Hahella sp. HNIBRBA332: one gene and its partner. The protein of the gene in region 1 interacts with the protein of each later gene in a pairwise test. Links are inferred from orthologs where the notes say so. Each region holds a gene or a part of one and is shown on either strand. Other genes may lie near its edges.

Region 1 (16,012 bases):
CGCAGGGAGGTGGAAATATCCGGTAATTCCGGGTCGATGGGTTCTTTCTTCAGCTGTTGCAGGTTTTCCAGCAGGGCTTTGGCGGAGGCGTTGTTGATGACGAAATAATCCGCCACCCACTTTTCCGCTTTCTCCAGGCTATGAACGTAAACATCCTGGTTTTTCTCCAGCAGTGAGAGTTCCGCCTGTTCCAGCATCATGCGAAGATTCTGGCGCAGATAGTAAATTTGTTCGGGCGCCAGCAGCGGCTCCACTGGCGCATCCAGACGACGGATAGAGAAGTACTTCTCCAGTTTACCCATAGAAGCCAGCGCGCTGTCGTACCAGTGGCTTTCACCGCCAGGCGTAGGCGCTTCCTCGGGAACCGGATTATCGTTGAGCATGGCGGTATCTTTCAGGAACAGGCGCTGATCCAGATTTTCCACCTGATTGATCAGGGCTTCCAAACGCAGATAGATGCCTTGACGATCAATGTCCGCAATAGCCTGCAGGCTGACGATTTCCTCCGCCAAAGCTTTGCGTACGGGATAGGCGGCGACTTCTTTGGTCTCCGCCAGCACCTGGTCGGCGGCTTGTAGAATGGCGAGTGAGCCGACGTAGTCTTTTTCCATATGCAGACGCTGATTGGCGAGACGGAGCAGATATTCGGCTTCGGCGAACAGCCAGTCGACTCGTCCGGTTTCGCCTTTGCTCAACAGGTTTCTCGCGGTTTGGTCCATCATCTGTTGCAACTGGGCCTGGCTCTCACGCTGTTTGGCGACAGCGGCGTCCAGTTTGTCCAGGCGATCCCGATAACGCAGGCCCACTTCGTCCGCAAGCTGTTTTCCTGCCTGGCTTTGGTCCATGGCGCGGTCGAGTTTGGCTTGCCAAGTCTGCATATAAGTCCAAAACCAACCGGCGCCAACGCCCATGACTACCAAGAGAACTAGAATCGCCAGCCATAAAGGCCAGGTCTTAGGCTCCTTCGCCGCTACTGGTGGTGATGCGGGTGGCGGGGGAGATAATGGCGGCGGCGTTGGTTTGGACACAGGCTCTTTGACTGTGTCTTCCGCCTTGATGGTTGGTTGCTCTGGTTCTGATGCGGTGGATTCGGTTTTAGGCGCTTCCACACTATCTTTTTCTGAGCTGGCTTCCGGCCGAGACAAAGTAAATGAGGCGGACAAGCCTGCGTCAGACTTGGTCTCTGTGTCGCTTTCCCTGGCGCTGGCGGGTTCCATTCCGGGTTCAGGAGAAGTCGAGGGCTCCTGTTCCAGAGCGGACTTATCCTGCTCCGGCTGTTCTGGTTTGTTTGGTTTTGCTTCTTCCGTCACACTCGTTCCTACCCAGTAATCTAAGTAATCAACGCGCCTGCACGCAACGGCGGCCCTCCGGTACTAGAGAAGGGTTAACATGCCGTTTTGAGGAGAGCCAGTAAGGCCTCGTCGGATAACTCCGGCGCGATTTTGTAATTCAGACGGTTTTCCTGCGCCAGGGTGGCGACTCTGGCGCTGGGGATGACGAACAGCGTGTCGCCCCAGGCGTAACCGATATTCTGGCCCAGTTGGCAAAGGTGCAGCAGAGTCTCGCCGGATAACGTGACGATGACCTCTGGACGCCATTGCTTGAGGGCTTCGTTTAATTCATTGGGGTCATACTCCAGCGCTTTACGCTCATATAACTCCAGGGTGGCGACATGCGCGCCGCGCTCCTGCATGGTTTCCGCCAACAATTCGCGTCCGCCGCAGCCCTTCACAATCAACACTCGCATGGGGGGCTCGTCTTCGTTGCGCGCCTGCAAACCGGGGTGTTCCAGTAATTGCTCGGAAGCGCAGCCTTGCTCAGGCGTGTTGACTGTCAGTCCATAGCTGCGTAGCGGCGCGGCGCTGCTCTCGCCGATGGCGAACCAGCGCACGCCCTGTGGCGCTTGCGGCCAGTAAGCGTCTATCAATTCCAGCAGTAGACGCGATGCATGTTTACTCACGCAGATCACATGAGTATAGCGATCCAGATCGAGGATGCAGTCTTTTATGGCTTGTGTTTCGGGTAGCGGCTCAATGGCGATGGCCGGCAACACTCGAACTTCCGCGCCGCTTTGCTCCAGCAGCGCGCGCAAGGAATCGCTTTCTCCCTGAGGGCGGGTCAACAGCACTCTGAGGCCGCTAAGCTCCTGATTAAGAGTGGTTTCCATACACGGCTTCCAGAATTTTTCCTGCTCCTTGTTGCAATAGACGCTCGGCCAGCTCCGTGCCGAGGGTTTCCGCTGCGGCGACAGGCCCTTTCACTTCGTCCCGGAGTACTTGCACGCCGTCCGGGCTGCCTACTAAGCCGCGTAATCTCATTTGGTCGCCGGTGATTTCCGCATAGCCGGCGATAGGTACCTGACACCCTCCTTGCAGACGGTGATTCATGGCTCTTTCCGCCGACACCCGCGCGGTGGTTTCCGCATCCTGCAAGGGTGCGATAAGCGCCATGGACTCAGCGTCGTCGAGGCGACATTCAATGCCAAGCGCGCCCTGTCCGACAGCGGGCAAACTGACTTCCGGCGTCAGCTCTTCACGGATGCGATCGGCGAAGCCCAATCGCTTCAGTCCGGACGCGGCAAGGATAATGGCGTCGAATTCGCCGGCGTCGAGCTTGGCCAGTCGCGTATTGACGTTGCCGCGCAGGGAAACGATTTTCAGGTCTGGTCGCCGCTCGGATAACTGGCACTGGCGGCGCAGACTGGAGGTGCCCACGACAGCGCCCTCAGGCAACTCATCCAGACTGGCGTACTGATTACTGACAAAAGCGTCGGTGGGAGTTTCCCGCTCCAGAATCGCTCCAAGGCCCAGGCCGGGTGGAAACTCCATGGGAACGTCTTTCATGGAATGGACGGCGATATCGGCGCGACCTTCCAGCAAGGCTGTCTCCAGCTCCTTGACGAAGAGCCCTTTGCCGCCGACTTTGGCGAGCGGCGTATCCAGAATAATGTCGCCTTTGGTGGTTAATCCGAGCAATTCGACGGTCAATCCGGGGTGTAACGCTTCAAGGCGTTGTTTGACGTGCTCCGCCTGCCATAGCGCGAGCGCGCTTTGACGTGTGGCGATCACAAGGTGCTGTTTCGGCATAGTTTAAAATTGCGCTAATTGTGTCGTATCCGGCGAAAAAGTCGGTTGAAATTACTCATAAATCCAACCGCAGGCGCTAGCATACTCATTTTCCCGTCGCTTGTCTTTGCTGGAGGTCGATCAGGTCGGCTGCGCTAGAAATTGTTTGACCTCGGTCACCAGGCGCCGGCTGACGGGAAGCGCTTCTCTCACGCCCCGCAGGCGTACTTCGTAATGGCCGTCGTGGCGGCGTTGCAGGATTTCTATATAGTGGCGGTTGATCAGCGTATTGCGATGGATGCGCAAAAAATGGGGATGCAGGGCTTGCTCCAGCTCTTTCAACGGTTGATCACTGAGGGTCTCGCCTTGTGTATGAAATACCGTCACATACTTGTGTTCCGCTTGCAAATAGAGCACGTCGCTGATTTTAATGCGCTCCATGCCGCGACTGCTGCGGCACACCACCGCCGGCGCCTCGTCCTGTCCGTTGATTTCTTGCTTCAGGCTTTGCAACTGAGCGCGATTCACTTGCGTGACGTTTTGCAGGGCGCGCATCAGGTCCTCACGCCGAATGGGCTTGAGCAAATAGTCCTGCGCGCGCACCCGGAACGCCTGGATGGCGTATTCATCGTAGGCGGTGGTGAAGATCACAGCGGGCGGTTGGGGATGTTGCGCCAGCTCCGCCGCCACTTCCAAGCCGTCTTTTCCGGGCATGCGGATATCAAGCAGGACAATATCCGGCGAGTGGAGACGGATGCGTTCAAGGGCTTCATCCCCGCCGGCCGCTTCCGCGCAGACCTCATAATGGGTGTCCAGCAGTAATCGCTTCAGGCGCTCTCTGGCCAGGGGCTCGTCGTCGACGATGATCACTTTCGTCATGGCGCATTCATGGGTTCAAAATGTTGCATGTTATAACCGCTCAGCCTTTTTTATGTAAAGGCGCGCGCATGGTGGCGGTGAAGCGGCCGTCCATCTGACTGGTTTTCAGCACCGCCTGATCGCCGAAAAACGCCTGTAGACGGCTGCGTATGTTTTGCATGGCGATGCGATTGCCTTTATGGCCCTGACTTGGATCGCCGTTGTGCACGGGATTGCTGATCAGTACATATAGCCAGGACCCTTGTTCGTAGGCGGTGATGGTGATGAGTCCACCTTCCGCTGAGGGCTGCACCCCATGATAGACCGCGTTTTCCACTAACGGCTGGATGCTCAATGGCGGCACTCGGGCGGCGTCGGATAAATTATGCATGTCCCACTTTACGGTGAGTCGCTCGCCGAGACGGAGCTGTTCAATGCGCAGATAGCGCTCGCACAGAGCCAGTTCTTCTTTTAGCGGCGCCAGGGATGAAGACTCTTTTAACGCGGCCCGAAACAGCTCGGCCAAATCCAACACGGCCTCTTCCGCCTCGTTGGGATTTATCGGTATCAGTCCGGCGATGGAATTCATGCTGTTAAACAGAAAGTGGGGGCGGATTCGCGCCTGCAGCGCCTGTACTCGAGACTCCAACTCTGACTTCTGCTGCAGGTGCCAGAGGTGCTGGAGATAGAAATAACGCAGGATAATTCCGGTTAAGATCGCGCTGATCGCCACCGCCTGCACCACAAACCAAAAGCCCGATCCGGGTTCTTCCAATGCGCCTTTGCGGAACAGGGCGTTAGCGAGTATGGCGTAGATAAGCGTAATAGAAGGGGCTATCAGGTAAGCGACCAGCGCCTGCCGCGACATGCTCCAGCCTGCGCCAAGTATGCGCAGACGACACAGAATCAGCGCGCTGGTCAGCACCACCCACAACATGAATAAAGAGGTGAGCGCGAAATAGTCCCAATCGAAATGACCGGGGCCGGCGTAAATAAGCGTAAACAGCAGCGCGCAAAGCCCCGTGGCGATCACCATCAGGAGGACCGCTTGAACGTTGCAAAGCTCTGGTAGAAACACCCCTGGCGGGTGCGAGGACTTGGGGGACTGCTCCATTTTTATGCCATCAAAGCTGGTTGGCGAATACAAACGCCCCGACCCGTCGCCTTGCATGTCTACAGAGCGCGGGAAACTGTTATAATCGCGGGCCTTTACCTATCATGCCACAGGTTGGGCATGGGTTCCGTGCGCTTCGATTCATTTCCAGTATGAGGCAACTTGACCATCATGACAAAGCAGGACACTACCGATAAGCTCTGGGGCGGCCGCTTCACAGAAGCCACCGACGCCTTCGTAGAACGTTTCACGGCCTCCGTGGATTTTGACAGGCGCATGTATCATCACGACATTTGCGGCTCCATTGCTCACGCCACCATGCTGGCTAAAGTCGGCGTTTTGACTGAAGAAGAGCGCGATCAGATTATCAACGGGTTGCGTGAAATCGAAGCGGAGATTGAAGCCGGCGCATTTGAATGGTCGGTTAAGCTGGAAGACGTGCACATGAATATTGAAGCGCGTCTTACTCAGAAAATCGGCGTCACCGGTAAAAAGCTGCATACCGGTCGTTCGCGTAATGACCAGGTGGCGACGGATATTCGTCTGTATCTGCGTGATGAGGTCGATGTCATCGCCGCTGATCTGCTGCGTTTGATCGCCGCTCTGGCGGATCTGGCTGAGCGTGAAGCGGACGCCATCATGCCCGGGTTCACCCACTTGCAGACAGCGCAGCCGGTGACATTTGGCCACCACATGCTGGCCTGGGCGGAGATGCTGAAACGCGACTTCAGCCGCCTATCGGACTGCAGGGAGCGTTTCAACGTATCGCCACTGGGCGCAGCCGCTTTGGCGGGCGCCACTTATCCTATTGATCGTCAGTACACCAGCGAGCTGCTGGGCTTCAACGGACCGGCGGAGAATTCCCTGGATGCGGTCAGCGACCGGGATTTCGCCATTGAGTTCTGCAGCTTCGCCAGTTTGCTGATGATGCACCTGTCCCGTTTCTCTGAGGAACTGGTGCTGTGGACTTCCGCTCAATTCAACTTCATTAACTTGCCGGATCGCTTCTGCACGGGCTCTTCCATCATGCCGCAGAAGAAAAACCCGGACGTGCCTGAGCTGATCCGCGGCAAGAGCGGTCGTGTGAGCGGTCACCTTATCAGCCTGCTGATGTTGATGAAAAGTCAGCCGCTGGCCTACAACAAAGACAACCAGGAAGACAAAGAACCTCTGTTCGACGCTATCGATACGGTCAAAGGCTGCCTGAAAGCGTATGGCGATATGATGCCGGCGGTGTCGGTCAATCGTGACGCTATGGCTGAGTCGGCGCGTCGCGGTTTCTCCACTGCGACGGATCTGGCGGATTATCTCGTGCGCAAAGGTTTGCCTTTCCGTGACGCCCATGAAGTGGTCGGCAAGGCGGTGGCGCTAGGCGTCTCCAGCGGCAGAGACCTGAGCGAAATGAGCCTGGAGGAGTTGCGTGAGTTCAGTGCGGACATCGAGGCGGATGTGTTCGATGTACTGACCCTGGAAGGCTCCGTTAACGCCCGTAATCACATTGGCGGCACAGCGCCGGCGCAGGTGCGCGCCGCGGTGACCCGCACCCGTGAATGGCTCAAACGCAACACTGAGATGTAAACTCCCTGCGTTTGATCGCGGGTTCGCCCGGGCGGTTTAACCGACCCGGGCCTTTACATTCCTTTGCCTAATAAATACCGACCGTCGCAAACGCAACGCGCCGCCCCCGCTATACTCTATGCATGAGTTACCGGCGCAGCTTAAATCCCGATTACACCGAAGGCGTGGACCGCAAAGTCCTGAAAACGCTATGTCAGCGTTTCATCACTTTGGTGGAGCATCGTTTACAACGCACCCGCCTGGCGCTGACGCCAAGGCAGCAGGTTGTGTTGGAGCTATTGCCGCTTCTGTTTCATGTCAATCATCCCCTGTTGCCGGGCTATGTTTCCCGCACTACGCCCCACCGTTTAGTTAACTATGAGCCGGACAAGAGTATCGTCGCGCAGGCGCAGCGCCTGAGCCGCTCCTTTAATTACCGCGAGCCGGCTCGCCATCATGGGGATATCACCAGCCTCTATCTAATGGGCAGCACCGGTTCGATTGCCCATTCCGGGGGCAGCGACTTTGATGTCTGGCTTTGTCATCGCTCGGATCTAGACGCAAAGGCGCTATTGGAGCTGCAACGCAAAGCGGACCTGATATGCCAGTGGGCGATGGAGATGGGCTCGGAAATGCACATATTCCTAATGGATGCGGAGGCGTTTCGCAGCGGCCGCCAGGAGGCCGCCGCCGACTCTGAAGATTGCGGCACCGCTCAGCACTATTTGTTATTGGATGAATTTTACCGCACCGGCATCTGGTTGGGCGGCGCTTATCCTTTATGGTGGCTGATTCCGCCAGATCAGGAGGCGAATTACGCCGAGTTGGCGGATCTGCTGCTGGAGAAGCGTTTCATCAAGCCCAAGGATTACATCGACTTTGGCGGCTGCGCCCGGATTCCTCCCAACGAGTTTGTTGGCGCCGGCATGTGGCAGCTTTATAAAGGCATCGACTCTCCTTATAAGTCGGTACTCAAACTGATGTTGGTGGAATCCTATGCAAAAGATGAGGACACCCTGCCCAACCTGAGCCTGGCGTACAAACAGGCCATCTTCGCGGATACGCTTGACCCCGATGAGCTGGACCCCTACGTCATGGTCTATCGACGTCTGGAGCAATCGTTGCAATCCCAGCGTGAGCAAGGGCGTCTAGATCTGGTGCGGCGCAGCTTTTACCTGAAGATCGGCGAACGCCTGTCGGTTTTCGTTCCAGAAAGAGAAAAGTCATGGCGTCGCAAAGTCATGGAAAAACTGACTCATGAATGGGAGTGGTCAGAGCGGGAATTGCGTTATCTGGACGGCCGCGGCGCCTGGAAAGTGGATCAGGTGATTCAGGAAAAACGCGCAGTGGTGAATGAACTCACCGGCTGTTATCGATTCCTGTCCTCCTATGCGCGGGAGAAGGGGTTGGCGGCGGCGATCAGCGCTCGCGATATTAACTTGCTGGGTCGCAAACTCTATGCGGCTTTCCAGCGTAAGGCCGGCAAAGTCGAGATGATCAATCCGGGCATCGCTCCAAATCTGTCGGAGGATAATCTGGCGTTTCATCATCTCAGCAGTCAGGCCATCGGCGCAGCTGGCAATGGTTGGCTGTTGTATCGAAATCTGTCCAACCCCATGGATGCGGCATTCAATCCTGCAGTCAAACGTTCAAACAGCCTCATCGAGTTGCTGGTCTGGGCGTATTGCAATGGCCTGTTGGACCGCAGCACCAGCGTTAGTCTTGCCTCGGGAGAGAGTCACGCCAGCCAGTATGAATTACAACAGATCATCTCCAGTTTGCGCTCGCTGATAAGCTTGCCGCTGCCGGCGGTGACGCAACAGGACTACCGCGCTAAAGCCAAGTTACGCGCGACTCTGGTCTATGTAAACGTAGGCGTCGATCCTATGGCGGATCTGAGCCGCCGCGGCCTGCACAAACTCAGCAATCGCAACGATGCGCTGGGCTACGCCTCTGAGCGGGCCAATTTGGTGGCGACGCTGGATCAGGTCATCATCAATAGCTGGAATGAGGTGATGGTGCAACGTTATGAGTCCGGCGACACCTTGGTGCAGTGTCTGAAAAATTACCTTGCCGCGCTGGCGGAGAGCGAACAGTTTGGCGAAGGGCTGCCGCAACTGTCCGTGCTTTGCTACTGCCCCACCCGGGCGGGAGCGATTGCGCAGCGGGTCAGTCAGCTGTTTCAGCAAGTGGTGTCCTGTTATTTCAGCGCCAAAGAGCGTGCGCGCAGCCGCTATATTCTGCAGATGGAAGATCGTTACTTCGTACTGCAGTTTGTCGACGACCAACCCCGATTTACGGCGTTGGACGATTACGTCGGGTTATGTGAGTTTCTGGCGCAGCCGCAAAAACACTACAGCTCGATTGTCGTGGATGATTATGCATTGAGCGAAGATGTGCTGCGCGCCGTATTCGCCCGCATGCGTCCGCATGTCGTGCAGGTGTTTTATCTGAGTCAGGGTCGCATTACCGATATTTATGTGATTGACGAGAAAGGATCGCTGCTGGTGTATCGGGAGACGGGTTCCGATCTTAATGTGTTGTTGGGGTCGTTAAAGCAATTTTTGCTGGGAGTGCAGGAGCGCAAACAGATGCATGACTCCCTGGCGGATGACGGCGCAGGTTTCCTTGAAGTGGAGTTCTACCAACTACAGCCGGGGAAACCGGAATACCGGATTGAAAAACGGGAGATCAGTCTGCATAAAGGCTTTGGCGACTATGTGGAGATACAGGCGATCGGGGCCTACGAGAATGGCCGCGAACTGGATTTCAATCTCTACTGTGAGCATAAAGAATTCACCGTGTTGGAGCATGGTGGCCGGGTAGCGGCGGCGCTGGCGCATTATTTAAGCAGCCGTTTCCGTAACAGCGCCGCATTACCCGGTTACATCATAGACCTCAGCTTGCCTCACGATCTGGAGCGCGAGGAATACCAAAGCCATCTGCAGACCACTCAGTATCTGCAATATAAAGTGGTGCTTGAGCGTGAGATCCGCGGGGCCCGCACTGACGGCGGCGCGGTGGCGGCGCCGGATATGAATCCCGCCGCAGCCAGATAAGCGGCCCCAACGGGATTTTCCCCCACATCGTTTACTTTCCTCGCAACGCCGTCGCCCGGCGGCGGTTCTATTGTGTTCAGGACTGTTTCTATTGTGTTACTGCGCCGTTATACTGGCGGAATTTGATTAATTCCGGGATGGGTTATGCGCGCAATCGGCGTGATCTTGTTGGTATACGCTTCTACTTGGTTAATGTCCTGCGGTCAGAAAGGTCCTTTGCAACTACCTGATCAGCAGACATGGCGGAGCGGGGACGTCCGCATTGAGTTGAAGGCGCCGTCGGGGTATTGACCTCGGCCAGGATCAGGTCCGGCCACTGCGTCGTCAGAGGCCAGAGCGACACCCGTTCCGCAGCTTGAGTTGACCTATGGACCACTTTGAATATCGCAATCATCAGCTCTTCGCTGAAGACCTTTCCGTTCAGGAAATCGCCGAGCATTACGGCACACCTTGCTATATCTACTCCCGGGCCACGCTGGAAAGGCATCTGAAAGCCTATCAGACTGCGATGGACGGCTATCCCCATATGATTTGCTACGCCGTCAAAGCGAACTCCAATCTCGCGGTGTTGAATGTACTGGCGCGACTGGGTGCGGGTTTCGACATCGTTTCCGTGGGCGAAATGGAGAGAGTGCTGGCGGCGGGCGGCAAGCCGGAGCGAATTGTCTTCTCCGGCGTCGGTAAGCTGGAACATGAGATGCGCCGCGCCCTGGAAGTCGGCGTGCATTGCTTTAACGTGGAGTCCGCACCTGAGCTGGAAAGGCTACAACAGGTCGCCGCGAGTATGGGCAAAAAAGCGCCAATCTCCATCCGCGTCAATCCCGATGTGGACCCGCAAACGCATCCCTACATCTCCACCGGGCTCAAAGAAAACAAGTTTGGCGTCAGCATTGATGAAGCGCTGGATTTGTATCGCTCCGCGGCCGCGTCGCCGCACTTGGACGTCATCGGCATTGACTGCCACATTGGTTCGCAACTTACTCAGATCAGCCCGTTCTTGGATGCGCTGGAGCGAGTGTTGAATATCATTGAGACATTGCGCAACGAAGGCATTCAACTCAAGCATCTGGATTTGGGCGGCGGCCTGGGCGTTACCTACAACCAGGAAACGCCGCCGCATCCCAACGAATACGCCCGCGCCGTCATGGAGCGCCTAAAGGGCAGCGGTCTGACGCTGGTGCTGGAGCCCGGGCGTTCCATCGCCGCCAACGCCGGGTTGATGGTCACTCGCGTAGAATATCTGAAGCATAACGGCCACAAAGACTTCGCTATTGTCGATGCGGCGATGAATGACCTGATCCGCCCGTCTCTCTATGGCGCCTGGCAGAATATCGTGCCGGTGCGGCAGCACAGCGAAGGTAAAGAAGCGCGTTATGATATTGTCGGTCCGGTATGCGAAACCGGCGACTTTATTGGCAAAGAACGTCTCTTGAACCTGAAACCGGGAGATCTGCTGGCGGTACGTTCAGCAGGAGCTTATGGCTTCGTTATGAGTTCAAACTACAACTCTCGCGGCCGCGCCGCCGAGGTGATGGTGGATGGCGACAAGCACTACCTTGTGCGTCGTCGCGAAACTATCGAGGAGTTGTTCGCGGGAGAGTGCGCGCTGCCGGAGAGCGCTTCGGTAAAACCTGCATAAAAGTGAGCTGAAATGTTAATAAAGTTCACCAAAATGCATGGTTTGGGCAACGACTTCATGGTTGTCGATCTCATCTCCCAGCATGCGCACTTCCGTCCGGAGCAAGTGCGTAGACTGGCCGATCGCAACTTCGGCGTAGGCTTCGACCAGCTGTTGATCGTTGAGCCGCCTGGACGCCCAGATGTGGATTTCAGATACCGTATTTTCAATGCCGATGGCTCAGAAGTGGAACAATGCGGCAATGGCGCTCGTTGTTTTGCGCGCTTTGTTAAAGAAAGCCGTCTGACCAACAAAAAAAATATCCGTGTGGAGACCAAAAAGGGAATTATCGAGCTGATTGTGAACAAGGATGGCCTAGTGACCGTGGATATGGGCGCGCCCAGACTGACTCCGGCGGAAATTCCTTTTCTCGCCGAGACGCAGGAGACCATCTACCCGATTGAAGTCAACGGCGTGATGTATGAGATCAGCGCGGTTTCCATGGGCAATCCGCATGGTGTATTGGTGGTGGACGACGTCAATAAAGCCCCGGTGCATAAACTGGGCAAAGCGTTGGAAAATCATTCTCGCTTTCCCGAACGCGCCAATATTGGATTTTTACAGGTGGTTCACCGCCGCTTTGCTAAGCTTAGAGTGTTCGAGAGAGGCGCCGGAGAGACGCTGGCCTGTGGCACTGGCGCTTGTGCGGCGGTGGTGGCGGGCAGGCTGCGCGGCCTGTTGGATCGCAAGGTGGAAATCAAGCTGCCGGGCGGTAACCTCAAGATAAGCTGGGAAGGCGAGGGCCATCCGGTCATGATGACCGGTCCGGCGGTGCGTGTTTTTGATGGTCAAGTAAGGATATAGCTCGGCAGGGACACTGACAGGAATAAAGTAGACGGACTATTAATACAAACGTCAGGCATACAACCGGAACTCGCAAGCCCTGATAGGCGCTAAACAGAGTTCCGGCAGTGGAGTGGTGAATGAATAATCAGGCAAAGCGCAGTGACGAAAATCCGGCGCTGACAGCAGAAGCTGTGGTGGCTTACCTGCGTGAGCACCCCAACTTTTTTGTTGAGCATGAAGAACTGCTCAATGAAATACGGCTGCCGCACCGGTCCGGCGCGGCGATTTCCCTGGTTGAGCGACAAATCAGCCTGTTTCGGGAACAACGCGATCATTATGAGCGGCAACTGTACGATTTGATCGATACGGCGCGTCAGAACGACCGCTTTTTTGAAAAGAGCAAACGCTTGTTGATGAACTTGCTGGAAGCACGTTCACTGGATGAAGTGGTGATTGTGCTGGAAGACAGTTTCACCGGCGACTTTCAGGTGGACTTCTGTAGCTTGGTGCTGTTCGCTGAGCATAAAGACTTCCCGATCAGTAATGTTTCTACCGCTTCGCTGACGGAATCCTCTGATGCGTTGGGCGAAGAGCTGCTTAACAGCGTCAAGGCGGTTTGCGGCAATCTGGAGCCCAGACAGCTGCAGGTTTTATTTCCTCACAACCACTCTGACATTGCGTCCTGCGCGGTCATTCCACTTAGATACGGCGACTTGTTGGGAATGCTGAGCATCGGCAGTCGCAATGAGCGTTATTTCAATACCAGCATGGGATCGTTATTCCTGTCTTACATCAGTGAGTCTCTTAGCCGTATGCTGCCGCCTTTATTGGCGAAAGAGGGGCGGGGAGACGAGCATTTCCCGGATTAGTCACTGGTTGCGGGTCCTGCGGTCGGAGAGTTTTCCATGAGCTTGTCCACACAAGTAGAGGCGTTTATTGCGTATCTGCATAGCGAACGCCGCTATTCCGTGCATACCGTCAGTAACTACACTCGCGATTTACGACGTGTTGTCGCGTACTGTGACGCTAATGGCGTCGCTACCTGGAAAGACCTGCATACGCCGCAGCTGCGCCAGGCTCTCAGCGAGTTTCATCGCCGTGGGCTCGGCAGTCGCTCATTGCACCGTTTGTTGTCTACAGTCAGGCGTTTTTATGAATACCTCTTGCGAGAGCGTGTCGTATACGAAAACCCCGCCAATGGCGTACGCGCCCCGAAAATGACCAAACGTTTGCCAGCGACCATGGATGTCGATCAGGCCAAGCAGTTACTGGATTCACCGGTAGAAGACGAAGAACTGGACATACGCGATCAGGCGATCGCCGAATTATTCTATACATCCGGCATGCGCCTGAGCGAGTTGGCGGGGTTGGACTTGGCGCATCTGGACTTGAGCGAGGGCCTGGCCAGGGTGTTGGGGAAAGGCGGCAAAGAGCGTCTGGTGCCCGTTGGCGGTCAGGCTCGTAAGGCGCTGCAGGATTGGCTGCAGGCGCGCGCGTCGCTGGCGGGAGCGGGAGAGCCGGCGGTCTTCGTCAGTCTGCGAGGCGCGCGTTTGTCCCGTCGCAGCATACAAACCCGACTGCGCCAATGGGCGCAAAAGAAAGGCTTCAGCGGCCGCTTGTACCCTCACTTATTCCGCCACTCTTGCGCCAGCCATCTATTGGAGTCCAGCGGCGATCTGCGGGCCGTGCAGGAGTTGCTTGGGCACGCAGATATATCCACTACGCAGATCTATACCCATTTGAACTTCCAGCATTTGGCGGAAGTCTACGACAAAGCCCACCCTCGCGCTCGCAAGCGTAAGTCCGATTAGTTTTCACGCAGAGACTGTTTGCCCTGCAAAAACGACCCTGGCGTCTGCATTTGCGACCTTCTCTTGGTTTGCGTTCAATGTTTTAGAAACCGCCTATACTCATAGTGAACCGGGTAAGCAATGATGACTGCCTGTCCGACGCCGGTTTTACTTTACGTTCAGTGTTCAGGTGTCCAAGGAATGCTGAATGCACTGCTAACATCCTGAAAAATTAATCCTTTCTTCATGGCTTCTGAAAACGATCGTTGGAAAAAAAAGTATTTCGACAAGCTGGATGAATTCGAGCAGTTGGAGTCTGGTCTTAAAGAACGCATCCATGTACTTGAGCGTATTGTTGTCCGCGTCAGTCTGGCGGCGGAAGGAGTGGACAAAGATCTGGATCGGGAACTGGAAGCGCTACGCAATATTCTGAGAAGAGAAAACGGAAGCTCCCGTGAGCTGAACCAGCAGTTGGAAACCATAGAGAAACGCGTACTGGCGCTGGATCAGCACAAGCAGGCGATCTCCAGCGGCGTGTTGGAGGCCTTGGGTGAATTAATAGAACAGCTGTTGCAACAGAGTGTTTCGCGGGAGGCCCGTAAGCAGCTAAAGAAATATGGCAAACAACTCAAGGAGCGGGTGGAAGATCTACGACATTATCCGCAGTTATTGAAGGAGTTCTCGCAGTTACAAGCGGCGGCGCTGCAGGAGCTGTTTACGGAGTCAGATGGACGTAAGGAAAAGAAAGAAGGCTTTTTAAGTCGTTTATTCGCCAATCGCGACGGCGGAGAGAGCGTCGCTCAAGAGGAGCAGGAGGACGATATTGAGGCTCCGCCGCTGCAGGCTCAGGATCCTGAAGAGAGTCGCTATGCGCTGGAAGTGGGGCAGGACGCAGCGACGACGACACTGGACGGGGAAAACTTCGAACCCGGCTTTTCTGCGATCGCCGATCATGTGTGCACGTCTTTGAATCATTTGATTGATCAGTTGGTATTGCCGCCGAACATGCTGGGGGATTCTGAAAAACTAAAGAACAAAATCAGCGGGGGCCTGAACTGGTATGAGCTGGCCCCAACTCTGGACGATGTGGCTGCGCTGGCGATTGCAGCGGTTGGCCGGGGGCAACGTGAGTTTGAGAGTTTCTTGAAGGCGCTGGATGAGCGCTTGGCCAGCATTCAGAATTTTCTTCAGGGAAGTCAGGCTAATGTTCAGGAGTCGCGAGACAATAATGCGGAGCTGGAAAAAAGTGTGCGGGAGCAAGTGACTTCCATGCAGGAGAACGTGCGTGGAGCGACAGACATAGACTCGTTGAAATGCTCTGTACAGCACAACCTGGATACTCTGATTTCCTCCATCGACCGCTTCATGCATAAAGAGGCTGATCGAGAGGCTCGGCTCAGCGAAGAAGTTGAATTGCTGCACCATCGCCTGCGGGAATTGGAGAGTGAGTCCGGCGAAGTGCGCGAACGTTTGGAAATAGAACGCGCCAGAGCGCTCACAGACGCTCTTACCGCGCTTCCGAACAGGGAGGCCTATGAAAATCGCGTGCGCGATGAGTTTGAGCGCTGGCGACGCTATGGCAATCCGCTGACGCTGGTGGTGGCGGATATCGATCGCTTCAAAGAGGTGAATGACAAGTTCGGGCACTTGGCGGGAGACAAAGTTATTCAACTGATCGGCAAGGAGGTCTCGCGCCGAATACGCAAAACGGATTTTATCGCCCGCTATGGCGGTGAAGAGTTTGTCGTCCTGTTGCCTGAGACACCGGCCAGTATTGCTGCGGAAGTGATGGATAAGACCCGTGAGATGATTTCCCGGCTACCCTTTCATTTTCGTAATGAAAAAGTCCGCATTACCATGTCCTTCGGCGTTTGTGAATTTCACGGCGACGCAACGGTGCAGGGGGTATTTGAAAAAGCGGATCAGGCGCTTTACAAAGCCAAGCGAAGCGGTCGTAATCAGGTGCAAATTGCGGGGGTGTGAAGCGTAGGCATTTTGCCTATTTGCAATAGCCGGTTAGTTATAGGCGTTAGTTTTTAATGCATACTCCATCACGGTTCTGCTAATGGGCTAGTCCTTTCGGGTTAGGTTAAACGGGATGAATC
Region 2 (15,932 bases), 1.5 Mb from region 1 along the record:
GAAGAGCTGCAAGGGCATGTCACGAGGCATACGTTTAACGTACTCGTTATAACCCTGCTCAACCCAGCCAGGCATTTTACCGCCCACTGCGATTAGCTTTATCCGCACTGTAATTCTTTAATCGTCAATAAATACTTTATTGCCGGAATTACATGTGATGCGACATGGATTCCGCCACAGGCGAATCGCGCCAGAAGCGCTCCAGGTCATAAAACTCCCGGGCCGACGGCAGCATGACATGAACAACGATATCGCCCAGGTCCACCAGGATCCAATCCGACGCCGAGCCGCCTTCAGAGCCCAGCGGACGACCGCCGTTGGCTTTGACTTCAGCAATGACGTTATCCGCGATGGACTTAACGTGACGATTCGAAGTTCCGCTGGCGATGACCATGTAGTCCGTTACGCTAGTGCGGTCTTTTACATCCAGCACGGAAATATCTTTTGCTTTGATATCTTCCAGTGCCTTAATGACTAACTCTTTCAGATTTTCAGTCTCCATAACGCCTCATAGAGGGGGGGTTAAAGAATATTTAAATAATGCGGCGCCCACCGCCCGCAAGCGGTTTCCGATAACTGTCGCGTTGCTAAGATTAAAGGAAAGCGCCCTAGGCATTCACAGCGCCATACAGACGATGCTGGCGAATATATCGCCACACCGAATCCGGTAGTAAGAAACGGGGGGATAGGCGCAAGCCGATCAGCTCACGCACCTTGGAACTGGAGATTCCCATTTGGGTAAGCGTAATGAACCCAACCTTTCCGGCAGGCTGGCGTATCAGGTCGTTATTGCTCTCTGCGGAGTGCTGACGCAAAAATTCTCCCAACTCACCTTGCTCACAAAATGACCAACCCGGTCTGTTAACCACCATTATATGGGCTAATTGAATAATTTCCAGCCATCTTCGCCATTTTGGCAACGATTCGAAGGCATCCGTTCCCATAACGAATATCAAAGGCCGTAGATTTCCCACTTCCTGACGCAGCTCCAACAGTGTATCCACCGTGTAGCTGGCGCCGGTTCTGCGCACTTCAATTTCGTCAATGCGCAAGCTCGGCTCTCCTTCCAGCGCCAGCCGCAGCATCGCCAGGCGATGTTCCCCGGACGCTTTGGGTGCGGCGCGGTGACGCGGATCGCCACAGGGAATCAGGCGCACTTCAGCCGTCTCGCCGAAGTGCTGCTGCAATTCCAGCGCCGTACGCAAGTGACCGAAGTGTATGGGATCGAAAGTGCCGCCGAGCAGCACTATAGGAGAATGTTCCTGCATGATCAGGTAGGAAATCTTTCCTCGCGCCCGTTACTGCCGAATTTGGCCATCTCCGAGCACCACGTATTTTTGTGAGGTCAGACCTTCCAACCCGACAGGACCGCGCGCGTGAATTTTATCGGTGGAAATGCCGATTTCCGCGCCCAAGCCGTATTCAAAGCCGTCAGCGAATCGTGTGGAAGCGTTGATCATCACCGAGCTGGAGTCCACTTCCGTCAGAAAACGACGGCCTTTGCTGTAGCTCTCTGTCACAATCGAGTCAGTATGATGCGAGCCATAGTGATTGATATGAGCAATCGCGTCGTCCAGATCTTCAACGACTTTGATCGCCAGAATCGGCGCCAGGTATTCCTCGGACCAGTCCGTCTCTACTGCGCTCAGCGCCTGCGGCAGGATTTCCCGGGTCCGCTCGCACCCGCGCAATTCAACGCCTTTATCGGCGTACGCCTGGGCTAACTGCGGCAATATGGCAGCAGCGACAGGCGCATCCACCAGTAGCGTCTCCATGGTATTACAAGTGCCATAACGCTGAGTTTTCGAGTTAACCGCAATCGTCAGGGCTTTATTCAGGTCCGCATCGCGGTCGATAAACACATGGCAGACGCCATCCAGATGTTTGATGACGGGCACCCGGGCTTCGCGGCTGATGCGTTCGATCAGCCCCTTACCGCCACGAGGGACGATAACGTCTACATAGTCAGGCATGGTAATCAGTTCGCCCACCGCGGCCCGGTCCGTCGTTTTGATCACCTGCACCACCGATGCCGGCAAGCCCGCGGCTTTCAGGCCTTTCTCAATGCAAGCAGCGATCGCCTGATTGGAGTGAATGGCTTCGGAGCCTCCACGCAGAATAGTGGCGTTGCCTGACTTTAAACACAGACTGGCCGCTTCAACGGTTACATTGGGACGAGACTCATAGATGATGCCCACTACACCCAACGGCACGCGCATTTTACCAACTTGAATTCCGCTGGGGCGATAGTTGAGGCCCGTGATTTCGCCTACTGGGTCCGGCAGCGCAGCAACCTGATGCAAACCTTCGATCATGGCGTCGATACGGGCTGGCGTCAGTTCCAGACGATCCAGCAACGCTGCGTCCAGACCATTCGCCCGGCCGGATTCCAGATCCTTGCCGTTAGCGGCCATCAATTCTTCTCGCGCGGCGTCGATAGCTTCCGCAGTAGCGATCAGCGCTTTGTTCTTGACGCCGGTGTCTGCTTTAGCAATCAAACGGGACGCCGAGCGGGCTTCGCTCCCCACTGCGTGCATGTAGGCATTTATATCCATGCAGTCTAAGACCTCTGCTTGGTATTTCCGAAACATGATGTAAACTGGCTATTATACATCAGCAAATGCTGAATAATACTGACAACTTATACTCAAATCCCCGATGCATAACATAAAACAACATGACGCCCGTTGAGCTAAACAACCAGCTGCGCAGTAAAGCTTATTCTCTCGCAGCGGTAGTCGCCGCACTTCTGGCGCTGGGCGCCGCACTTTTTGCAGAGTGGTTGATGGCTGGCGTCGCCGGCGTATTTGCTGGTCTGTTGCTGGCTAACGGCAAGCTCAATCAACGCCATGGAGAGCAGCCTGCCCCGTTATGGTTGTCCCATGTCATCGTGATATTTCTGGTGCTCATCACCCTGGCGGCGATGGTACGCTTTCCGGGCACCGCCGAGCAATGGTGCTACATTGTGCCGCTGATCGCCTTTCTGATTTATCGGATTCAAGTGGCGACGATTGTCACTTCCGCCTACTCCATCGCATTGGCGCTGGCGCTTATCGGCTACTATCAAGGGCCGGAAAAAGTGCAGATCTTCTTCATCTATCTATTAAGCCTGGCGATGTCTCTGGCTTTTGTATATCTGCGAGAAATCAAAGAGCAGCAGCTCAAACCGTTACGCCGCACCGATAATCTTACCCTGGCCTCCACCCGCGAATACCTGACTCAGGACCTCGACAAGGAAATTCAGCGCAGCGAGCGGGAAGGCACCGACCTGTCTATTCTGGCGTTGAGCATCGACAGCAACTCCCTGGAGCACGCCTCCACAGACGATAAAGATCACATCCTGCACAGGCTGGGCCGCATGTTGCACGAAAACCTGCGCCTGTTCGACAGTTATTATCGCTATGAAAACGTGGATTTCATCATCCTGCTGCCCCACTGCAACTCCAGAGAGGCGGCGAAGAAGGCGTCGCAGCTTAGAGTGAAAGCCAAACAGGCGCTGAGCACGCGTGAGATTACGGTCACCGTCAGCCTTGGGCTGGCGACGCTCAATGTGGGCGATACTCCGGAAACCCTAATCGCCAACGCTCGACGCGCGCTCACATTCGCCCGCAATAAAGGCGCGAATCAACAGACTGATTTCCTGGAAATGGAATCTGAAGGAGGAGCGACACTTGCTGGCTGAGTCCTATCTACGCACCCGTACGCGCATCGCCTTATACCTGGCGACGCTATTCCTGCTGTTGTTCATGTCCGTGCAAAATGTGCGCTATGGCTTGTATGACCTGTTTTATATGAGCATCCTGCTGGCGCCGGCGATGCTTTTCGGAGCCATTTACGCCTGGGCTCGGCGCAGCGATTTGAACGCCTATGGCGGCCATCTCGCGGTGCTGACGGTCATGCTTGTGGTAGTCGCACTGCAGCTAAGCAGCGGCCAAAAGGCGATCGTTCATTGGCTGTACGGCATCGGGCTGTTCAGCTTTCTGCTTCTCCCCCTGCGCCCCGCCTTTACTTTCAATATCGTCACCCTGCTTATCAGCAGCGTCGCCCTGTCATACAGCGACTCCTTCTACAGCACGCTGCGTTTCGCCACCAGTTATGCGCTGTTAGTCGGCTTGGCCGGCGTTTACGCCTATTTGTATCACCATAAATCCCGTTTTCTGGTGCATGCGTCCATCAAGGACCCGCACACCGGAGCCTATAACCAAAAGCATTTGGAGTTTTCGCTCAAGCAGGAGATTTCTCGGTCGGAGGCCACCTCACACCCCTTATCTCTGGTGGTACTGGAGATCGACTTTTTCGACCAGCAACGGGAAGTGCAAGGGCAGAATTTCATTAATGAACTGCTTTCTCAGTTCGGAGCCCAGCTTCTGCAAATGACCCGGGCTGGCGACAGCATCTACTACGTCGACAACGGCCGTTTTTTCATTATGCTGCCGATGACGCCGGAAGAGGGGTTGCTAGTGATCGCGGAGCGCTTACGCCGTAGCGTGGAGGAGCGCACCTGGCCAATCATCGACAGCCTTACTGTCAGCGTAGGCTGCCTGACGCGTAAATCCGGGGAAACGGATGATCAGGCGCTTACAGACCGTGCGCTGACCGCCTTGAAACAGGCCCAACAGTCTGGCCATAACCGCGTGGTGCTAAGCAAGTCCAAATAACCGAGGCCCTTTCGCCGCCAGGCAATTAAGCCACAGGCCTTTGTTCTCGTCTGCTAAACAAGCCGCGAGGAAGCCAAACATTACCAGTCTTTCAGGGCGGAAAGTTAGAAAATCGGCCGCCTGCAGCTTAAAATAGCCCGCCGAAAAGCGTTTTCCTGGAGATACTTGCCACAGGACGATGCGCCAATAGATTCAGTTGCAAAGGAAACACTGTGTCTCCGAACTCTCTTCTCATTTGGGTGCAACAACATCCTGACTGGTTAGCCATCGCCGTCTTCCTCGTGGCGTTTCTGGAATCCCTGGCTATCGCCGGCATTATCATTCCCGGTGTCGTATTGCTGTTCGGTCTCGCGGCGATTTGCGGCGGCGGCGCGCTGGCGCTGCAATGGACAATCATCGCGGCCTTTTTAGGCGCAGTTTGTGGCGATGGCTTGAGTTTCTATCTGGGTAAATACCTGGATGTCCGCGTTCGCGGGCTGTGGCCTTTATCGAAATACCCAGACCTGCTGACGCAAGGAGAAAGCTTCTTTCAGCGCCATGGCGGCAAAAGCGTCATTATCGGGCGCTTCATAGGCCCTGTCCGTCCAGTCATCCCCCTGGTAGCGGGGATGCTCAATATGAGCGCGCGCCGCTTCTTTGCCTTTAATCTGCTGTCCGCTCTGGCCTGGGCGCCCTTTTACGTCGTGCCCGGCTTTCTGGTCGGCGCCGCTATCGATACGCGCACGCCATTGCCTCCGCATTTCTACCCGGTATTAACCGTTGTCATTCTTGTCCTGGTGAGTCTGGCCAGCTTATTCACACAGTTTCATTATCAATTGCGTCCCAGCGGCAAACTGTACCGCACCCTGCTCCGTTTCGGCGCTAAGCGTCCGGGGGTTGGTCGTTTATGGTCCAACAGCTACAGTCTCCGCAGCGGCGTCAAAGAATATCCCATCAGCTCCTTTCTATTGGGCTCCTGCGCATTGTTGCTTTTCATACTGTGGACGTTGTTGGTGATGAACACCGACGCGGTGTCGCACTTGAACGCCTGGATCGCGGAAAACATGCAGCGTCTGCATACTCCTATTCTGGATTACCTTTTTATAGGCTTGACGCTACTGGGCGATCCCACATTTCTATACATCGCCTTCGGCTTCTTCGGCCTCTTGTTGCTACTGCAGAAAAACCTGCGCCTTATGTTGTGTTGCGTTGGCGCGGGCTTGGTCACCCACGCCGCCACTACCGGGCTGAAACACTGGTTGCAGGTTGCACGGCCGGAGGCGCTGTTGGCGCCTGAATCTTTCGCCTATCCAAGCGGCCATACCAGTGGCGCAGTACTGGTCTACGGGCTGGCGACATCTATGCTGGCGAGGGAGTTCAGCCCGCCGCGACGCTGGCCGATTTATATTTCCGGCGCGATGGCCGCCTTGCTGATAGCGTTCAGTCGTCTGTATCTGGGCGTACATTGGTTTTCGGATGTCGTCGGCGGCGCCTTACTGGGTCTGACAATCTGTGGCTTCGCCCGGGTGGCGCAGAGCCATTTCGACAGAACCCCGATGTGGCGAGGCAGTTGGCGTTATGTGCTGCTATTTGGATTTGTTATGGCGGCGTGCGCCTATCTTGGCTGGACCATGCCGGAAACCGTCAGCATTCAAATGCGGGGATAAGACAGAAATAAATGGGCAACCTGGGCTACTCCGCCAAGGCATGGATCAGGTAACGGATTTGCTCAAGGCGATAGACAGGGTCATCCAAAGTCAACAGGTACTGTTTATCCTCCATCGCCAACGGCAACAGCTCCACCAGACGCCATCCCACATCACGGGCGTCATTAAAATCCACGCTCATGCCCAGCGCCTGAATGACAGGATGACGCAACAGGTCTCCCAGAAGATCCGCCAGCTCAGAGTATTGATCCGGCGTTTCTATCGGCGTCTCCAGACCTAACGCCTCAACTTTCGCGACATATAAACCATCGCTTTGTCGATGCGCGTGGGAAATGCTCACTTTACACTCGCCTTCTGCGGTAATCCCTAAAAAGCCGTTCGGCAGCTGCTGGAAGTCGACGACTCTAGCGTAAGAGCCGACATCAAAGAAGGTGCATTCTCCGCTCGCCTCCTTGCCGTTTTTGATCAGCACAATGACAAACCCTTCGTGAGACTTCAGGCAGCGGCTGATCATAGACAGATAACGTTGTTCGAAAATCTGCAGCGGCAACCGCCCCTTCGGGCACAGCACGGAATTCAGCGGAAATATCGGGAACTCTTTCGTCATTATCGCAGTATCCACCCCGTTAAGCCGGGGAACAGCGCCAGTCTGTTCGCCTTGCGTCGCTCCTTACGCGCCAAAGCGGCCTAATCTCAGATATTAGTCCGCCTATGTGAAATGGCAAGTTACTGAAACAAAAGGCCCTGACTTGTATCGCCACGCTGACTATATTTGTTTCATAATCATGAAAACAACGCACTAAGCAGAGTTAACTCAAATCCAACATGTCTTTATCCGACCGTCTCCCCATCGTCACCGGCCTCGCCGGCGTCTCCGCCACCGAGAACTCACGCGCCAGATTCTGGGGGCAGATTCTGGAGTGGCCGATGATGATGCTGGCGATCTGGATTATTATCGAGTGGTATTTACAGGCCAACGATGAGTTGTCCGGCGACGCGCTGCTCATTACTGACTGGCTGATCTGGGTTTTCTTTATCGTAGAGACCCTCCTGCTTACCGCCCTGGTGGACAAAAAAACCTATTATCTGCGCAATAATTGGGTCAATTTGATCATCATTCTGTTCGGCTGCCCGCTGATCTGGTGGTTTTCGCCGCTGGCCGGCGCGTTACGCACCCTGCGTTTGCTGGTTATGTTCAGCCTGTTGCTGCAGATTTCCGGCACTGCGCGACGCCTTCTATCTCGTCACAACCTGGGCAACACGCTGTTTATTGGTTTTATCGTGATTGTCATGGCGGGGTTTATCATCGCGGGACTGGACCCGGCCATTGAAACGCCCTGGGACGGAGTCTGGTGGGCCTGGGTGACGGTGACGACGGTCGGCTATGGCGATATCGTACCGACCAGCACGGTCGGCAGACTGTTCGCCTCCTTTTTGATTCTTCTCGGCATGGCGTTGTTTTCATTACTGACAGCAGGTTTTTCCGCCTTTTTCGTTTCCCAGGACGAAAAGGATCAAATACGCCGCGACCTGGAAATTCTGAACAAGCTGAACGACCTGGAAATGAAGATGGAGCGGATGGAGCGCCACATTACCGTGTTAGCGGAGGAAGTTAACGTCAAAAACAATGGTCGTTCCGATGCATCGGAAGACCCGGACCCGCAAGAAACGCCAGACGTTTAGTCCGTCAACAAACGCCTCACGCTGTTTATTTCTTCTTCCGCCATTTGCAGCACCTGGAGACTACGCTGCGGCGATAATTCACCCAAAGCCAATTTATGGAAGGCGGGAACCTGGTCCAGTGGCGGAATGGAGCCATGCTCAGGCTTACCAATGTATGAATGTATCTGCGCCACAATCACCAGATCCGCATAAGTAGGCGTTTCCTGGCCGGAGTCGTACATGTAGTCTTCAGCATGACGCGCCGCCGCCACGAAAGCGTCAGGGAACTCCCAGCTTTCCAGCAAAGCGCAACCGATTTCCTGCCGCAGCTCCATAATCAGAGTTTCCAGCATATCCTCGTGAGTCCGCAGCGCCGGATGTTCTTCCGCATACATGATCACCGGCACCACGCCAATGTCATGGAGAATACCCGCCAACAACGCCTGCTCCGGTTTGATGCCCGGCGTCATGCGCGCCAGCACAAAAGAGATCGCCCCGACATCGGAGGAGTGTCGCCACAGCTTGGTCATGCGTTTTTGCAGCATGACGTTCTTGCTGCGGAAGATTTCCCGCAGCGTGAAAATCGTGATCAACTGCCGCGTGGTGTCCAGTCCCAAGCGCACCACCGCGTCCTCGCAGCACTCAATTTCCTTGAAGCCTCTGTACAAGGGGCTGTTGGCGGAACGAATCAATTTCGCCGTCAGCACAGGATCTCGTACGATCACCTTGGAGATATCGTTGAGGTGAAAATTCGGTTGTTCGGTGACATGGCGAATACGCATCGCCATGTCGGGCAGACTTGGCAAGGTCAGCCGGTGCGCATTCAGGTCCTGATAGAACGAGGTGATCAACGAATAAGCGGGATGTTCCGTGCGGTCCACCTGCGACACGCCTTCGCCAATCTGGTAATCCAGCGGCGCGTCCTTGAGCATTCGGGTCAGGGTCGGCTGGTCCACCACCAGCATCACACAGGGCGACTTGGCTTTGACCTCATAGCGACGAGGCTGCAAATGCGCGATGGGTTGGCGGGCCGCCTGAGACGCTGCGGCGATCAACGCAGTACGCCCATCTTCCGCCGTCAGCGCCACTTCGCCCTCCAACAGAAAATAGTCATAACTGTCCTGACTTCCCAAGTCGAGAATCTTGGCGCCTTTGGAGTAGCGTCGATAGTCCGCTCGGGAGGACAAAACCACCAACTGCGGGTCAGACAGCTTGGCCAGTAGAGAAAAGTGCTTCAGTCGCGACAAGTCTGAACTTGCCTGATCAAGGGATTCTGATGACATGGGAGGCGCATTCCGGTTGGCTCACACTCTACAGTAGCAAGTCTAGACCTATATCCAGATTGCGGCGACCTGTATCGGCAAAAGAATTTATGGGGTCAGGCAAGTTTGCTATCCTGTAGCCGATGAGTGCTTTTCGTTAGCTGTTTTAATAACCACGGAGTATAACCATGCCCGAATACCGCTCCAGTACCACTACCAAAGGCCGTAATATGGCTGGGGCTCGCGCTCTTTGGCGCGCCACCGGTATGAAGACCGAAGATTTTTCCAAACCCATTATCGCCGTTGTGAACTCTTTTACCCAGTTCGTCCCCGGGCATGTTCATTTGAAAGACCTGGGCCAGTTGGTATGCCGGGAAATTGAAGCCGCCGGCGGCGTCGCAAAAGAATTCAACACCATCGCAGTGGACGACGGCATCGCCATGGGGCATGACGGCATGCTGTACAGCCTGCCCTCCCGGGAAATCATCGCCGACTCCGTGGAATATATGGCCAACGCGCACTGCGCCGACGCGCTGGTGTGCATCTCCAACTGCGACAAGATCACTCCGGGAATGCTGATGGCGGCGCTACGCCTGAACATCCCGACGATTTTCGTTTCCGGCGGCCCGATGGAAGCGGGTAAAACCAAGCTGTCCGAACATAAGCTGGATCTGGTGGACGCCATGGTCATCGCAGCGGACTCCAGCGCCTCCGACGAATTGACAGAAGAATACGAACGCTCCGCTTGCCCAACTTGCGGCTCCTGTTCCGGCATGTTCACGGCGAACTCCATGAACTGTCTGACTGAAGCCATCGGTCTGTCCCTGCCTGGCAACGGCACCACGCTGGCGACTCACTCTGATCGTGAGCAGCTATTCCTGACCGCAGCGCGCCGCATCGTCGACTTGACCAAGCGCTACTATCAAGACGAAGACACTTCCGTCCTGCCGCGCTCCATCGCCAGCTTCAAGGCCTTTGAAAACGCCATGACTCTGGACATCGCCATGGGCGGCTCCACCAACACCATTCTGCATCTGCTGGCGGCGGCCCAGGAAGCCGAGGTGGATTTCAGCATGACCCACATCGACCAGCTGTCGCGGAAGGTCGGCCAGTTCTGTAAGGTCGCCCCCAACACGCCCAAATATCATATCGAAGACGTGCATCGCGCCGGCGGCATCATGGCGATTCTGGGTGAACTGGATCGCGCGGGACTGCTGCATACCGACCTTCCCACAGTTCACAGCGACACGATGAAAGACGCCCTGGACAAATGGGATGTCATGCGCAACAACGATCCGGAACTGCACAAGTTCTTTAAAGCCGGTCCGGCGGGCATTCCAACCCAGCAAGCCTTTAGCCAGTCCACGCGTTGGTCTTCACTGGATCTGGATCGCGAGAACGGCTGTATTCGCAGCGCGGAACATGCGTTCAGTAAAGAAGGCGGCCTGGCGGTACTGTACGGCAACATCGCCGAAGACGGCTGTATCGTAAAAACCGCTGGGGTCGACGAAAGCATTCTGCTGTTCAAAGGCAAAGCCAGAATCTTCGAGAGCCAGGATGACGCTGTGAAAGGCATTCTGAACGATCAGGTAAAAGAAGGGGATGTAGTGATCATCCGCTACGAGGGCCCCAAAGGCGGTCCGGGAATGCAGGAAATGCTGTATCCCACCAGCTACCTGAAGTCCAAGGGGCTTGGCAAGGCCTGCGCCCTGCTCACCGACGGACGTTTCTCCGGCGGCACCTCTGGTTTATCCATCGGCCATTGCTCTCCAGAAGCAGCGGCGGGCGGCGCCATCGGGCTGATTGAGGAAGGCGACGAGATCATCATCGATATCCCCAACCGCAGCATCAATGTCAGCCTGACGCCAGAGCAGCTCAATGAGCGTCGTCAAGCGATGGAAGCCAAAGGCGACGACGCCTGGAAGCCAGCGCAACCACGCCCACGTAAAGTGACAACGGCATTGAAAGCCTATGCACTGCTGGCGACATCCGCCGATAAAGGCGCAGTGCGCGATAAAGAGTTACTGAAGTAATCTGACAACGTCCTCACCAGTGCGGAGCCTGACTCCGCACTGGCTTCACTTCGACTTCACGCCTAATACAGCGCAGCCTCCCCTCAACCAACGCATCCTTTGTTGCTCAGCCTTTCAGAACTGTTGCTTCTTGGTTCCCTGCTTGGCTTCCGCCGTCAGAGGATCTTCCGGCCAGGGATGTTTGGGGTAACGGCCGCGCATGTCTTTACGCACATCCGGGTAGCTGTTGCGCCAGAAGCTGGCTAAATCGCTGGTCACCGCCAGCGGCCTTTGTGAAGGCGACAGTAAATGAATCACCACAGGCACTCGCCCTCCGGCCACCCGCGGCGTTTCCGTCCAGCCGAACAGCGCCTGCAGTTTGGCCGCAAGCACGGGGCCGCTCTCAGGGAGATAATCCAGCGTGACTTTTTGTCCGGTAGGGATAGTCAACGCAACCGGCGCCTGGGCGTCGAGCGTTTGTTGCGCGGCGTAGTCAATCAATGTTTTCAGGGCCGATAGCAAGTCCAGCTTTTGCAGCCCAGCCCAGTTGGAGACACCGTTGAGAAAAGGACCAAGCCAGTTTTCCAGCTCCGCCAATAAGGCGTCATCGCTCAACTCCGGCCATGCATCCGGTTGTAGCCTGCGCATTAATGTCACACGGGCGCGCCACTGCCGGGAGGCATCGCTCCATGGCATGCTGTCCAGGCCTTTGCGGCGCACGGCGGTCAGCAGCGCTTCCCGCACCAGTTCAGGGCCCACCGCAACCGGCCGCTCTTCCAGAATCAAAGCGCCCAGCCGTTTGACTCGGCGCGCCACCACCGCGCCTCGCTGATCATCCCAATCCGCTTGCTCTTCCGTAACGATATGGGCGCTCAAGTCCTCTGCAAAGTCGACAGGGCTCAGCGCCGCCGCCAGGAATATTCGCGACTCCCTCGCCTGACCATCAAGATCGGCCGCCACCAACCAGGCCTCTCGGCCCAACGGGTCTTCTTCCGCCAACGCAGCTCCACGCCCGTTGCTGAGTTGATAACGGGGAGTTGAGCCAGCGCGCCGCCGGGCGATGCGGTCTGGATAAGCGAACGCCAGCAAACGGCCGACCGCATCCAGCCCCAGCTCGTCAGAGGCTTTGCCGTCTATGAGCTTGCGCGCATCCTGACGCACGCTTTCCAAACGCCGGCGATCCAGCCCGGCGCCCTTGTATTCCCCACGCAGAGCCCGCACACGCTGCTGCAGATCCGCGCCTGCATCGCGACCCAGCAGATCGCGCTCGCCCAGAAGCGCAGCCACTTCTGCAGCAAGCACCGGCGCGCCAATCGCTTTCCCCATCAACACCATATGGGCCAGACGGGGGTGCAAACCCAGTTTACGCAGGCTTTCCCCATGGGTCGTGATGGCGCCGGCGTCGTCCAAAGCGTCCAGCCATTGCAGCGTGTCGACCGCCTGTCGCCAGTGCGCCATCGGCGGCGGGTCCAGCCAGACCAAATCCTGTGGCTGACGCGCCCCCCATTGGGCCAATTCCAGCACCAAAGGGGCCAAATCGGCTTCCAGTATTTCCGCCGGGGTAAAAGGCGCCAATCCTTGCTGCTCCGTCTCCGACCAGAGGCGATAACATATGCCGGGCTCTAACCTGCCTGCGCGTCCTTTGCGCTGCTCCGCCGACGCTTTCGACACTCTACCCGTCGTAAGCCGAGTCATGCCGCTATTGGCGTCAAAGACCGCGCGACGCTGCAGACCCGCGTCAATCACCACGCGCACGCCCTCAATGGTCAAACTGGTTTCCGCTATAGCCGTAGCGAGAACCACCTTTCGTTCGCCCTCCACGCAGGGCAGAATCGCCTGATCCTGTTCTTCCGCTTTGAGATTGCCGTACAAAGGCGCTAATCGCACCCCGCCTGGCAAATGCTCCACCAAAGCATCATGGACCCGTCGGATCTCGCCCACGCCGGGTAAAAACACAAGCAGCGAGCCACTTTCCTCCGCCAGCGCTTCACGCACCACGGCGACGGCTTTCTCCACCGGTCGCTGCTCCCGCTGCAAGGGGCGATAGCGCACCTCCACAGGATAGGCGCGCCCTTCACTGGTCAGCACTGGCGCATTTTCCAGCAACTTGGCCAGAGGCGCAGTATCCAAGGTCGCGGACATGACCAGCACCCTCAGATCTTCGCGCAGCGCCTGTTGGCTCTCTCGCACTAAAGCCAAACCCAGGTCCGCTTGCAAAGAGCGTTCGTGAAATTCATCGAACAGCACCGCCGCATAGTCTTCCAGTGCAGGATCGGATTGAATCAGGCGAGTCAAAATACCTTCCGTCACCACCTCGATACAGGTGTCTGCGGAGACTTTGGTGTCCTGGCGAGTGCGATAACCGACTCGGCGTCCAACCGGCTCCCCCAGCTGTTTCGCCATAAAGCGAGCGGCGGAGCGCGCCGCCAACCGGCGAGGCTCCAGTATTAGAATTTTGCGCTCATCGCGCCAGGGCGAATCCAGCAGCGCCAGAGGAACCCGAGTGGTCTTACCGGCCCCTGGAGGAGCCTGCAACAGAACAGTGGAGTGAGCTTCCAGGGTGGTTAGAAGCTCGGGGATAATGTGGTCGATAGGGAGCATGGACTGAGGCGTTATGATCGCTCAAAGACAACAAAATCATGGGGATACTGATTTTTCTCATCCGCCGGGTGCGACTCGCGAGACATTTCACGCCAGTCAGCGGGGTTCAGCTCCGGGAAGAACGCATCGCCCTGCACGGAAGTCTTTACTTCCGTCAGATAAACGCGCTGCGCCACCGCCAGCCCCTGCCGATACAACTCGGCGCCGCCAATCAGCATAACCTCGTCTGTCTGCTCCCGCCCCGCCAGAGATACCGCCTCATCCAGAGAGTGAGCCACACTGACGCCATCGTGACGCCAGTCTTTATTACGGGTCACCACAATGTTGGTTCTGCCCGGCAGCGGACGTCCAATCGAATCGAAGGTCTTGCGTCCCATAATAATCGGCTTGCCCATGGTGACGCGCTTGAAATACTGCAGGTCGTTGGATAAGCGCCAGGGCAGCGTATTTTCCACCCCAATGGCGCCATTCTCGGCGCGGGCGACAACAATTGATAAAACTGCGCTCATATCATTGCTCCTTATACCGCCACTGGCGCTTTGATATGAGGATGCGGGTCGTACCCAGTGATCTCAAAGTCTTCAAATTCATAGTCAAACAGTGACGCTGGTTTACGACGAATCTGCAATTGCGGCAGCGGGCGTGGTTCACGATCCAGTTGTTCTTTTGCTTGATCTAGGTGGTTGTTGTACAAGTGGACGTCGCCGCCGGTCCAGATGAAATCTCCCACATCCAGATCGCACTGCTGCGCAAACATATGTGTCAGCAACGCGTAGCTGGCGATATTGAAAGGCACACCCAGGAAAATATCGGCGCTACGCTGATACAACTGGCAGGACAAACGCCCTTCCGCCACATAGAACTGGAACATGGCGTGACAGGGAGGCAGCGCCATTTGATCCACAAACGCCGGGTTATACGCCACCACCATATGACGACGAGAGTCCGGATTGCGTTTGATCTGCGCCAACACATTGGAAATCTGATCAATATGCTCGCCATTCGGCGCCGGCCAGCTGCGCCACTGATAGCCATAAACAGGCCCCAGATCACCGCTTTCATCCGCCCACTCGTCCCAGATGCTGACGCCATTGTCTTTCAGATACTTGATATTGGTATCACCGTTCAGAAACCACAGTAATTCATAAATGATCGAGCGCAAATGTAGCTTCTTGGTGGTCACCAAGGGAAACCCCTGCTGCAGATCGAAGCGCATTTGATAACCGAAAACGCTGCGGGTGCCGGTGCCAGTGCGGTCGGTTTTGACGGCCCCTTGTTCGCGCACGTGGCGCATCATGTCGAGATACTGTTTCATATGATGTTTACTAACTCCGCGCCGCTTTTGCTTCCGCTCCATACACGGTGCGGCCATAAATAATGAAAGCTACCCCAATCACAATCATCGGGGTTGATAATACCTGTCCCATGGTCAGCCAGTCCCACGCCAGATAGCCTAACTGCGCATCGGGTTCGCGCACAAACTCCACCAGGAAACGGAAGCAGCCGTAACACAGCAGGAACAGGCCGGAGACAGTCATGCGCGGACGGGGTTTGGCGGAATAGAACCACAGGATTAAAAACAGAGCGACGCCTTCTAGGGCGAACTGATAAAGCTGGGAAGGGTGACGCGCCAGATGCGATGGATCGCGCGGAAACACCATGGCCCAGGGAACGTCCGTCGCTCTGCCCCAAAGTTCGCCACCGATAAAGTTGCCTAAGCGCCCTGCGCCCAAACCAATAGGCACCAGCGGCGCGACAAAGTCCGCCACCTGAAAGAATGAGAGTCCCAAGGAACGACCGTAGGCCCACATGGCGATAATGACGCCGATCAGTCCACCGTGGAACGACATGCCTCCGGTCCAGACTTCAAACAGCCAGATAGGATCATCCAGAAACTGATCAAAGTTATAGAAAATGACATAGCCAACGCGTCCACCCAGCACCACACCAAGGGCGCACCAGAAGATCAGGTCGGCTACCTGCTGCTCCTTCATGGGCGCATGCGGCTGATGCGAACGGTGTTTACCCAACATCCAGGCTGCGGCAAACCCCAACAAGTACATCAACCCATACCAATGCACGCTTAGCGGC

What was found.
Region 2: the proteins of O5O45_RS23995 (region 1) and O5O45_RS30950 interact in binary tests that used the Escherichia coli proteins (3 or more experiments, as listed by UniProt). The link is inferred for Hahella sp. HNIBRBA332 from one-to-one orthologs.

What each region holds. Positions count from the first base shown.
Region 1 is NZ_CP132203.1:5,410,416-5,426,427, reverse strand. The notes cover bases 2,076-4,939. They hold O5O45_RS23995 (LytR/AlgR family response regulator transcription factor), read right to left. Parts: upstream 3,945-4,939; coding sequence 3,207-3,944; downstream 2,076-3,206. Other genes in these bases: O5O45_RS23990 (sensor histidine kinase), read right to left, coding at 3,985-4,939; hemC (hydroxymethylbilane synthase), read right to left, coding at 2,151-3,086; O5O45_RS24005 (uroporphyrinogen-III synthase), read right to left, coding at 2,076-2,167. In the rest of the region: O5O45_RS24010 (uroporphyrinogen-III C-methyltransferase), read right to left, coding at 1-1,310; more of O5O45_RS24005, read right to left, coding at 1,385-2,075; more of O5O45_RS23990, read right to left, coding at 4,940-5,037; argH (argininosuccinate lyase), read left to right, coding at 5,209-6,615; O5O45_RS23980 (class I adenylate cyclase), read left to right, coding at 6,738-9,653; lysA (diaminopimelate decarboxylase), read left to right, coding at 10,021-11,292; dapF (diaminopimelate epimerase), read left to right, coding at 11,305-12,135; O5O45_RS23965 (DUF484 family protein), read left to right, coding at 12,255-12,986; tyrosine recombinase XerC, read left to right, coding at 13,023-13,928; O5O45_RS23955 (GGDEF domain-containing protein), read left to right, coding at 14,154-15,890. UniProt on the Escherichia coli protein: Member of the two-component regulatory system BtsS/BtsR, which is part of a nutrient-sensing regulatory network composed of BtsS/BtsR, the low-affinity pyruvate signaling system YpdA/YpdB and their respective target proteins, BtsT and YhjX.
Region 2 is NZ_CP132203.1:6,939,060-6,954,991, reverse strand. The notes cover bases 428-3,211. They hold O5O45_RS30950 (glutamate-5-semialdehyde dehydrogenase), read right to left. Parts: upstream 2,556-3,211; coding sequence 1,299-2,555; downstream 428-1,298. Other genes in these bases: O5O45_RS30945 (GGDEF domain-containing protein), read left to right, coding at 2,678-3,211; nadD (nicotinate-nucleotide adenylyltransferase), read right to left, coding at 609-1,268; rsfS (ribosome silencing factor), read right to left, coding at 428-502. Also shown: 23S rRNA (pseudouridine(1915)-N(3))-methyltransferase RlmH, read right to left, coding at 1-108; more of rsfS, read right to left, coding at 149-427; more of O5O45_RS30945, read left to right, coding at 3,212-3,682; O5O45_RS30940 (GGDEF domain-containing protein), read left to right, coding at 3,672-4,658; O5O45_RS30935 (bifunctional DedA family/phosphatase PAP2 family protein), read left to right, coding at 4,871-6,304; O5O45_RS30930 (LON peptidase substrate-binding domain-containing protein), read right to left, coding at 6,330-6,911; O5O45_RS30925 (potassium channel family protein), read left to right, coding at 7,130-7,987; O5O45_RS30920 (HDOD domain-containing protein), read right to left, coding at 7,984-9,249; ilvD (dihydroxy-acid dehydratase), read left to right, coding at 9,417-11,261; ATP-dependent helicase HrpB, read right to left, coding at 11,376-13,841; O5O45_RS30905 (dihydrofolate reductase), read right to left, coding at 13,853-14,350; thyA (thymidylate synthase), read right to left, coding at 14,362-15,156; lgt (prolipoprotein diacylglyceryl transferase), read right to left, coding at 15,167-15,932. UniProt on the Escherichia coli protein: Catalyzes the NADPH-dependent reduction of L-glutamate 5-phosphate into L-glutamate 5-semialdehyde and phosphate. The product spontaneously undergoes cyclization to form 1-pyrroline-5-carboxylate.